Regions from separate parts of the Bacillus sp. ISL-35 genome, predicted to be linked through region 1. Evidence: a T-box and tRNA genes for the amino acid it is inferred to sense, from the RefSeq annotation. Region 1 holds a T-box; the other holds one or more tRNA genes.

Region 1 (5,109 bases):
CGCTTTCCGCGGGGCTGGCGCTGAGCCTCCTCGCCGCTCTGCTCCTGCGGGGTCTCACCTGACCAGCTGCGCCCGCAGGACATTGATTAGCTTCTTCGAACCTGCCCACGCACGAAGGAAATGCGTTAGCATTTTCGAGGAGTCTACGCGCCTTCCACTACAATCAACAGGTGTAAAAACAACATCGAGCTTTAACAAAGCCTTACAATTACAACAGCAATTTGTACGATAAATATGATAAACAACGAGTGAAACCGTTCATGTTCAATAAGAGACAATAGGATGCCTCGGCATCCTATTGTTCATTATTCATATAGCTATCATTAAAAGTCTGCATTACCTGGTGTACGAGGGAATGGAATGACATCGCGGATGTTTTTCATTCCGGTTAAATACATGACAAGTCGTTCGAACCCAATTCCATAGCCGGAATGCTTTGTGCTGCCGTATTTTCTGAGTTCGAGATACCACCAGTAATCTTCTTCCGCCATACCGAGTTCTTTAATCCGTTCTGCAAGGACGTCTTCTCTTTCCTCACGCTGGCTTCCACCGATTAATTCGCCGATGCCAGGAACCAAAAGGTCGGTAGCAGCTACTGTCTTGCCATCCTCATTCGCTCTCATATAAAATGCCTTGATTTCTTTTGGATAGTCAGTCACGAAGACAGGACGCTTGTAAATTTCCTCGCTAAGGTAACGTTCATGTTCTGTTTGCAGGTCTGTACCCCATTCGACCGGGTATTCAAATTGCTTACCCGAGTTCTTTAATAATTCAACTGCTTCGCTATAGGTAACCCTTCCGAAATCGGAATTCAATGCATTCTGCAATCTTTCAATAAGTGTTTTATCAATAAAGCTGTTGAAGAAGGCCATCTCTTCTGGTGCATGTTCAAAAACATAATCAATGACATACTTAATCATTTCTTCACCAAGGTCCATGATATCCGGTAATTCCGCAAAAGCAACTTCCGGCTCAACCATCCAAAATTCTGCGGCATGTCGTGCCGTATTTGAATTTTCTGCCCTGAATGTCGGACCAAAGGTATACACATTACGGAAAGCAAGGGCAAAGCTTTCTGCATTCAATTGACCGCTCACGGTTAAGTTGGTTTCTTTGCCGAAGAAATCTGCATTTTCATCCACATTTCCGTCTTCGGTTTTTGGCAGCTTGTTCAAGTCCATTGATGTCACACGGAACATTTCCCCTGCCCCTTCAGTATCGCTTCCGGTAATGATTGGTGTATGTACATAGACAAACCCTTTGTCCTGGAAGAATTTGTGGAGAGCATATGATGCAACAGATCTAACTCTGAAAACCGCTGAGAAAGCATTGGCTCTCGGACGCAAGTGAGCAATTGTCCTTAAGTATTCAAGGGTATGCCTCTTCTTTTGGATTGGATAATCTGTATCCGATAATCCTTCGACGATAATTTTTGTCGCTTTGATTTCAAAAGGCTGCTTCATTTCAGGTGTTTGGATAAATTCCCCTTCTACTAAAACAGAAGAACTAATAGGCAACCTTGTGATTTCTTTGAAGTTTTCAAGCGTATCCTCAAAAACAACTTGTACACTCTTAAAGAATGTACCATCGTTTAACTCCATGAAGCCAATGGTTTTAGAGTCGCGAAGAGTGCGGATCCATCCTGTTAATTGTACAGTTTGGTCTTTAAAACTTTCTTGGTTTCTGTACAAATCTTTTACTACGGTCTTGATCATAATAAGCCTCCTTATGGTAATTTATTGCATTAAAAAAAGCCTTCTATCCCCAAAAAAGGGACGAAAGGCTGAACTTCCGCGGTACCACCCAAATTGTCATAAAATGACCATCTTCATAATTGCTTATCCCAGTCTATAACGTGCTGGCCACGTCTAAGCCTACTCATGATTTCCCTTTCGGTTAGAACTCAAAGGTGTTCTTCATTTATGCATCATCACCAGGCTTCCACCGTCCCCGGCTCGCTATCGAATATAGCAAAAACTACTTTCCTTTTCATCGATTTAATATATGCAGTTTTCAAATGGATTTTTACTGTAATAATTTATCACATAAAGTCACCCTTTGTCTAGTTGGCCCTTGATTTATATACATTTATCACTAAAAATCACTAAACTAAAGTTGTTTGAATAATAATCGGAAAAATTCCGCTTTGATTGAAAACTCCCCTCATTTCTTTAAAAATAAGGGGAGTTATTCCGGTTATCTAAACCAAATTGTTTTATATTGTCTTCTTTTTAACAATTAACCGGAATTTCTCCGCCTATTCTGCTTAAAAAGTTTCTTTGTAGATAATAGCCGGAAATTAACCGCTTATGGATTTACATATGAGAACGAAAATCCAATTTTTTGAATGATAACTTAGCCTTAGCTAAAAAGTGCTTTCATTAAAATAACTCTATCTCTGTTAATTGGTCCGATTATTGTTTAATATTCTTGACCTGAATCACACAGTGAATTGCTTTTTTTGCTTCCTGATCGGAATTGAGATATTGATAGCAATGACTGATATGATAATCAACGCGGATCCAAGCATCTGAAGACCGCCCAGCCTGTCGCCATACACCAGCAACCCCAGCATCGTTGCAATGACAGGTTCCAATGTAGCTACAACAGCAGCAGTACTGCTTTCTGTTCTTTCCAGTCCCCATGAGTATGCAAAATAAGCAACCACAGTCGGGAAAATCCCCAGCCCTATCGCATAAAGCCACGCATCCCCAGCGAAAAGGACAGCAGCCTTGCTGACTATACCGGTTGTCGGAACCAGTGCTGCTGAAGCCACAAGGAAGGTGTACAAAGTGACTGTAAACGGATGATACTGCCTTAATGCCACCTTGCCAAAAATGCTGTAAAGCGCATAACCGAAGCCTGCCCCAAGACCAATCAGGATACTGGAGACAGAAAAAGATGTTCCTCCCTGCCCGGTGATGCCTGCTGCAAGCGTGCAGCCAATGACTGTCATGACAATCGCCAACAATTTCTTCCTGTTGATGCTTTCTTTCAGGAAAAGAAATGACAAAACCGCTACAAAAGCAGGAGATGTGTACAATAAAGCCACTGCAATCGGAATATTCATCAGATTGATTGCCGTAAAATAAGACCAATTAAAAAACACAATGCTTAAAATTCCTGTCCCTACAAAAAGGTACAAGTCTTTTAACCTGATTTTCAAGTGGCTCCTGTAAAAGGCAATTCCGACCATCATTAAAACAATGGCTGCAGTCATGACTCGGATGGCCACGATCTCCATGGCACTAAACCCGGCATTATTCAAGCCTTTTACAAAAAAGCCAATCAAGCCCCACATAGCCGATGCAAATGCGATCATAAAATAAGGCAATTTCCCTTTCATACGTTCACCACACAGAAAAGATGACAGGTAGACTGCCATCTCATATTGAAAATGCTGTTCACACAAATTATTAATCTTAGATACTAGACCAGATGGTACACCTTGCTGTATTTTTCGTATAAATAATCAACTAAGTGCTGAGCATTGAGTCCCTCGCCAGTTACATCAGTCAATATTTCAAGTGGTTTTTTCATTTTTCCATGCTTATGGACTTTCTCAGTCATCCACTCTTTAATCGGCTGAAGATTTCCCTGTGCCAGAAGTTCCTCATAGTCAGGCAAGTCTTTGAGCATGGCATGCTTGAATTGCGCTGCATACATATATCCTAAAGCATAGGATGGGAAGTAACCAAAGCTACCTCCTGCCCAGTGAACGTCCTGAAGGACACCTACTGCATCATTTTCAGGTCTGATTCCAAGGTATTGCTCATATTTGTCATTCCAGATTTGCGGCAAGTCCTTGACTTCAATCTCATCGTTGAACAAACCTTTCTCAATTTCATAACGGACCATTACATGCAGCGGGTAAGTTAGCTCATCGGCTTCAATTCTGATCAAGCTCGGCTTTGACTCGTTGACTGCACGATAGAAGTCATCTACATCCACTCCTGAAAACTGCCCTTCTGAATATTCCTGCAGCAGGCTGTAATTATGCTTCCAGAAAGAATAATTGCGTCCGACAAAGTTTTCATAGAAAAGAGACTGTGATTCATGGATTCCCATTGAAGTACCAGAACTCATTGGCGTTCCGACCAGATCTTCAGAAATATTTTGTTCATATAGAGCATGGCCGCCTTCATGAATGGTCCCGAATACTGCTGTCCTGAAGTCTGATTCATCATATTTCGTCGTAACCCTTACATCTCCTGGATTTAAGCCCATCGCGAATGGGTGTACCGTTTCATCAAGACGGCCAGCATCAAAGTCGTATCCCATTTGTTTAAGGATTTCAAGACTGAATGCACGCTGCTTCTCTTTAGGGAAATGACTAAACAGGAACCCGGTTTCTGGTTTTTCTGTTGAGTTTGAAATCTGCTGTACAAGCGGAACAATTTTGTTGCGCAGTTCACCAAACACCTCGTCCAAAACCTCGACAGTGACGCCAGGTTCATACATATCAAGCAATGTATTGTACTTATTTCCTTCATAACCCCAATAGCCAATGAATCTCTTTGTCGTTTCTACCAGTTTTTCAAGATAGGGCCTGAACATTTCAAAATCAGATTTGTCCTTAGCCTCTTCCCAAACTGTTTCTGCTTTTGATTGCAGGATTACATATTCCCGGTATTCCTCTGCAGGGATTTTCTTGTTGCGGTCATAATCCTTTCTGCACTCTTCAAGCGTCTTGCGCGTAATTTCCGATAAACTTTGTTCATTTGAAAGTCTTGCTATGTATGAAGCCATTTCTTCTGATGTTGACATATTGAATACCTCAGATGAAAGAACACCAATCACTTCGGATCGCTGGGCTGCTCCCTTTTTGGGTGCGCCGGTCCTTAAATCCCAATAAATCAAAGAAAGCGCCTCGCCATAGGCTGCCATTTTCTTTACATAATCCAAAAAGTTCTTTTCTGTTTGTTTTACTTCATTCATCCATCTCACCCCATTTTATCTGTCCCCATCATCTTATCATACTTTTCTGATATTTTGGTTTACGAAATTTAGAAAGGCTGTTTTCGTGTTGTTTGTTATTCTTTATATATCGGCTCTGTTAGACAAGGCTGTTGATTTTCGTACCAGGCGCTTCGCCTTCCACTACGATCA
Region 2 (5,109 bases), on a different contig from region 1:
GTTTTTCTTCAAATTCAGTAATTCTCAGCTCGGAATCCGTGTTCATGATCCCGAAACGATTGGTTTCTTCCCAAGGCACCTCTATGACCGAAATGGTCACATCAGCTCCTTTTTCCTCATGATAGTTGAGCATCAATTCATAATTCATTTTATAGATATGGTCACCTGAAAGAATCAAAACATATTCAGGATTATACTGATCAAGATAATTCAGGTTCTGAAAAATCGCACTTGCCGTGCCTGAATACCATTTGACCTCGGAACTCTCAGCATAAGGCGGCAGCACTGTCACCCCGCCATCCTTTCTGTCGAGGTCCCATGCACTGCCAATGCCAATATAGGAGTTAAGCAATAAAGGCTGATACTGGGTCAATACTCCGACTGTATGGATCCCTGAATTGGTGCAGTTACTCAATGGAAAATCGATGATCCGGTATTTGCCGCCAAAAGGGACAGCAGGTTTAGCGAGATTCTTTGTCAGTGAGTGCAGCCGGCTTCCTTTTCCTCCTGCCAACAGCATTGCCACGCATTTCTTCTTTTGCATGATTGTTTCTCCCCTTTCTTTTGATAACAGGACGTAAAACTGAGATTCCGAATGGAGAAATACTCATCTCTATAGAATATGGCCTTCCATGGAAAGCTATTTCTTCTGCTTTTCGCACTTTTTTATTCAACACGCCTGAACCCCCGAAAACCTCGGCATCGCTGTTTAAAATTTCCCGATATTCCCCGGGCTTCGGAACACCGATCCGATAGTCACTGTAAACTTTCTCAGTAAAATTACAGACGATGACAAGTAAATCTTCCGGATTCTGACCTTTTCGGATAAAAGAGAAAACCGACTGGTCACGGTTATCCGCATCAATCCACTCAAACCCTTCATAGCTCTGGTCAACCTCATACAACGGCTTTGAACGCTTATACAGTTTGATCAGCTCTTTTGTATAATGGTTTATTTTTTCATGCATTTCATACCCAAAGAGATTCCAGTCAAGCTGTTCCTGGTCCTTCCATTCCGAAAACTGGCCAAATTCTGTCCCCATGAAGGTCAGCTTCTTTCCCGGATGCGCCACCATGAATCCAAGTAAAAGGCGCAGCTGCGCGAATTTTTGCCAGTAATCCCCCGGCATTTTGTCAAGCAGTGACTTCTTTCCATGCACCACCTCATCATGTGAAAAAGGCAGGACAAAATTCTCTGAAAAAGCATAAAGCAGGGAGAACGTAACCTTATCATGTATATGTTTCCTGTTATGGCTTTCTTCCTCCATATACTTTAAGGTGTCGTTCATCCATCCCATGTTCCACTTGTAGGTAAACCCGAGTCCGCCATACTCCACTGGAGCTGTCACCTGCGGCCAGTCAGTCGAATCCTCCGCAACCATCAAAGCACCAGGTTCAAAATCCTTCACTGCTTTATTCAGCTTCTTTAAAAATTCCACCCCGTATGGATTGGCTGCATTGACTGAATTAGGCCAATAGATGATGTTCGCGACCGCATCAACCCTGAAGCCGTCAATATGATATTTCTCCAGCCAGAAAATTGCACTCGAAATCAGGAAGCTCTGAACCTCTGTTTTTCCTAAGTCAAAATTGGCTGTTCCCCAAACGAGGTTCTCCCGGTCACTCTCACGCTGGTAATCAAAAACATAACTGCCATCAAACTGATACAGCCCATGAGCATCCTTGCAAAAATGGCCAGGAATCCAGTCAAGGATAACTCCGATCCCGTTTTGATGGCACATATCTACGAAATACATAAAATCATGTGGTGTCCCATAACGGCTTGTAACAGAAAAATAACCTGTGGATTGATAGCCCCAGGACATGTCGAGCGGATGCTCAGTTAAAGGCAATAGTTCGATATGTGTATATCCATGTGAAAGAATATAAGGAATCAGCTCATCTGCAAGCTCACGATATGTAAGGAACGATCCATCATCATGTTTTTTCCAGGAACCCACATGCAGTTCATAAATGAACATCGGCTCATCAAGTGTGCTTCGCCTCTCACGCTTCTGGAGCCACCTCTGGTCGCCCCATTTGTACCCATCAAGGGGATAAACAACCGAAGCGGTATTTGGCCTCACTTCCGAGAAGAAAGCAAACGGATCAGCTTTAAGCTTCTTATCCCCACCAGCTGTCAAAATATCATATTTATAGATAGCCCCGGTCAGATCACCCTCTAAGGCAAGCTGCCAGACACCTTCCTTATTCACTTTATGAAACTTGTGATTCTCTCCATTCCAATGATTAAAATCACCCACAAGCCTTACTTCAGACGCATTCGGAGCCCACACACAAAATCGAGTATATGTTTCAGTTCCTCGATTCATGACATGCGCACCAAATAAATTATGACTCTGATACAAATTCCCTTCATGGAACAGATGCAATTCAAACTCTGTAGGATTAATCACCAATGCCCTCCACCTGCCTTTGTTGAACAAATAAAACTTCCTATTTGAGTAGTATTCTAGTTACCATAAAGAATTCCTTGTAAACATTTTCTTAATTTTTCGACAATAATACTCAGTAAAGCCTGTAATTCGACAAAAGCCCGCAAATGGTAGCGCTTTAATGTACTAAATCTTCCAATTACGCGAAATTTGGAGAACGAAAGTTGAAAGTGAATAATGATTTTTCGAGAGGGCTGGTTGAATTTATTAGGTTTGATAGATAGAAGTTGATTAAAAATGTTTTTGGGTTGATAGCGTTTTCATATTGTCGAGGAGGTGATGGGATGGTGGTTAGGTGTGAAGAAGTCTAGGTTAAGCTGCCTGGTGTAGCAATGGTAATATGAGGCTGTTGAAAAGCTTATATTAGACAAACAGATTAAACTGTTATTTCAACAGTATTATTTCGCGTATCCTTACATACTTGGACATTAGGGGTACTGGTTCTAATTTTGTGACCTGTTTTCCCTTTTCTCCCTATAACCGGGAACATATCTCTTTCTTATTTGACCCGTTTTTCTCTTTCTGCCTACAACCGGGAACATATCTCTTCTTTATGTGACCCGTTTTCTCTTTCTCCCCATAACTGGGCACATATCTCTTCTTTATGTGACCCGTTTTTCCTTTCTTCCTATAACCGGGCATATATTTCTTCTTTATGTCACCCGTTTTTCCTTTTCGATCTTTAAACTGGCATAAATCCATAGATCTTCTAAGTACTCTGTTTTGATAGTGTTTGCTGCGTGCTGTATTGAGAAAACAACAAACTGGAAGCAAAAGCAGGCAAATTTTAAGAAACAAAAAAAAGCTGTTAGCATAATTGCTAACAGCTTTCCTTATGACCCCTACGGGATTCGAACCCGTGTTACCGCCGTGAAAGGGCGGTGTCTTAACCGCTTGACCAAGGGGCCTTATGGCGGAGAAGGAGGGATTTGAACCCTCGCGCCGGTTACCCGACCTACACCCTTAGCAGGGGCGCCTCTTCAGCCTCTTGAGTACTTCCCCATAATGGCTCCGCAGGTAGGATTCGAACCTACGACCGCTCGGTTAACAGCCGAGTGCTCTACCACTGAGCTACTGCGGAATAATATAAAAAATGGGCCTAAGTGGACTCGAACCACCGACCTCACGCTTATCAGGCGTGCGCTCTAACCAGCTGAGCTATAGGCCCATATATGGAGCGGGTGATGGGAATCGAACCCACTACATCAGCTTGGAAGGCTGAGGTTTTACCAGTAAACTACACCCGCATATTAAGAAAAGGGGCGACTGATGGGAATCGAACCCACGAATGTCGGAACCACAATCCGATGCGTTAACCACTTCGCCACAATCGCCATATCTCAATCATATAATTATTTAAATTAAATAAGGTGGCTCAGGACGGAATCGAACCGCCGACACAAGGATTTTCAGTCCTTTGCTCTACCGACTGAGCTACTGAGCCACTATAATATTATTGCATCCTAAACTTTTACTGGTTTAGGTCCTTTGCTCGAATGACCTTCGGTCTTTCTCGCAAGTTGCCGCAGAAGCTTATTCAACGATGTGAGCAACTTGCTCTACCGACTGAGCTACTGAGCCACTATAATATTGCATCCTAAAAATAAAAATGGCGGTCCCGACCGGGATCGAACCGGCGATCTCCTGCGTGACAGGCAGGCATGTTAACCGCTACACCACGGGACCAGATTGCGGGGGCAGGATTTGAACCTGCGACCTTCGGGTTATGAGCCCGACGAGCTACCGGACTGCTCCACCCCGCGACGATATTAATGATAATAAAATTATGGAGGAGGTAGAGGGATTCGAACCCCCGCGCGGTGTTACCCGCCTGTCGGTTTTCAAGACCGATCCCTTCAGCCAGACTTGGGTATACCTCCGTATTTAAAACAAGTAAAATGGTGGACCTTGTAGGACTCGAACCTACGACCGGACGGTTATGAGCCGTCTGCTCTAACCAGCTGAGCTAAAGGTCCAGGATATCCTAGATTGAATAGGTTCAACCAGATTAAATTTGGTAGCGGCGGAGGGGATCGAACCCCCGACCTTACGGGTATGAACCGTACGCTCTAGCCAGCTGAGCTACACCGCCAAATTATTTTATTAAGACATATGGTGGAGCCTAGCGGGATCGAACCGCTGACCTCCTGCGTGCAAGGCAGGCGCTCTCCCAGCTGAGCTAAGGCCCCATATTAAAATTGAAATGGTCGGGAAGACAGGATTCGAACCTGCGACCCCTTGGTCCCAAACCAAGTGCTCTACCAAGCTGAGCTACTCCCCGTTCTATTGAGAAAAAAATAATGGCGCGCCCGAAAGGAGTCGAACCCATAACCTTCTGATCCGTAGTCAGACGCTCTATCCAATTGAGCTACGGGCGCATATTTAATATATTAGCTAACTTGGTGGTGCCGAGGACCGGAATCGAACCGGTACGGTAGTCACCTACCGCAGGATTTTAAGTCCTGTGCGTCTGCCAGTTCCGCCACCCCGGCTAAGAAATGGAGCGGAAGACGGGATTCGAACCCGCGACCCCAACCTTGGCAAGGTTGTATTCTACCACTGAACTACTTCCGCATATTTAGCTTTTGAAAAAATGGTGCGGGTGAAGGGAGTCGAACCCCCACGCCTTGCGGCGCCAGATCCTAAGTCTGGT

What was found. The T-box of region 1 lies ahead of asnS (asparagine--tRNA ligase). A T-box ahead of a tRNA ligase gene usually reads a tRNA of that ligase, here a tRNA-Asn.
Region 2: it has a tRNA-Asn gene. The T-box ahead of asnS (asparagine--tRNA ligase) is inferred to sense a tRNA for this amino acid. The anticodon was not compared.

The regions. Positions count from the first base shown of each region.
Region 1 is NZ_JAGGQK010000001.1:399,837-404,945, reverse strand. Features, by position in the region: gene asnS (asparagine--tRNA ligase) at 324-1,715, opposite strand; T-box leader at 1,769-2,002, opposite strand; gene J7E38_RS02110 (EamA family transporter) at 2,441-3,346, opposite strand; gene J7E38_RS02105 (carboxypeptidase M32) at 3,430-4,938, opposite strand.
Region 2 is NZ_JAGGQK010000013.1:102,379-107,487, forward strand. Features, by position in the region: gene J7E38_RS17575 (glucose-1-phosphate adenylyltransferase) at 1-544, opposite strand, end outside; gene glgB (1,4-alpha-glucan branching protein GlgB) at 462-2,420, opposite strand; tRNA gene J7E38_RS17585 (tRNA-Glu) at 3,293-3,364, opposite strand; tRNA gene J7E38_RS17590 (tRNA-Ser) at 3,368-3,458, opposite strand; tRNA gene J7E38_RS17595 (tRNA-Asn) at 3,463-3,537, opposite strand; tRNA gene J7E38_RS17600 (tRNA-Ile) at 3,551-3,624, opposite strand; tRNA gene J7E38_RS17605 (tRNA-Gly) at 3,630-3,703, opposite strand; tRNA gene J7E38_RS17610 (tRNA-His) at 3,718-3,790, opposite strand; tRNA gene J7E38_RS17615 (tRNA-Phe) at 3,828-3,900, opposite strand; tRNA gene J7E38_RS17620 (tRNA-Asp) at 4,067-4,142, opposite strand; tRNA gene J7E38_RS17625 (tRNA-Met) at 4,146-4,219, opposite strand; tRNA gene J7E38_RS17630 (tRNA-Ser) at 4,244-4,336, opposite strand; tRNA gene J7E38_RS17635 (tRNA-Ile) at 4,356-4,432, opposite strand; tRNA gene J7E38_RS17640 (tRNA-Met) at 4,472-4,548, opposite strand; tRNA gene J7E38_RS17645 (tRNA-Ala) at 4,570-4,645, opposite strand; tRNA gene J7E38_RS17650 (tRNA-Pro) at 4,661-4,737, opposite strand; tRNA gene J7E38_RS17655 (tRNA-Arg) at 4,758-4,834, opposite strand; tRNA gene J7E38_RS17660 (tRNA-Leu) at 4,860-4,948, opposite strand; tRNA gene J7E38_RS17665 (tRNA-Gly) at 4,956-5,030, opposite strand; tRNA gene J7E38_RS17670 (tRNA-Leu) at 5,051-5,109, opposite strand, start outside.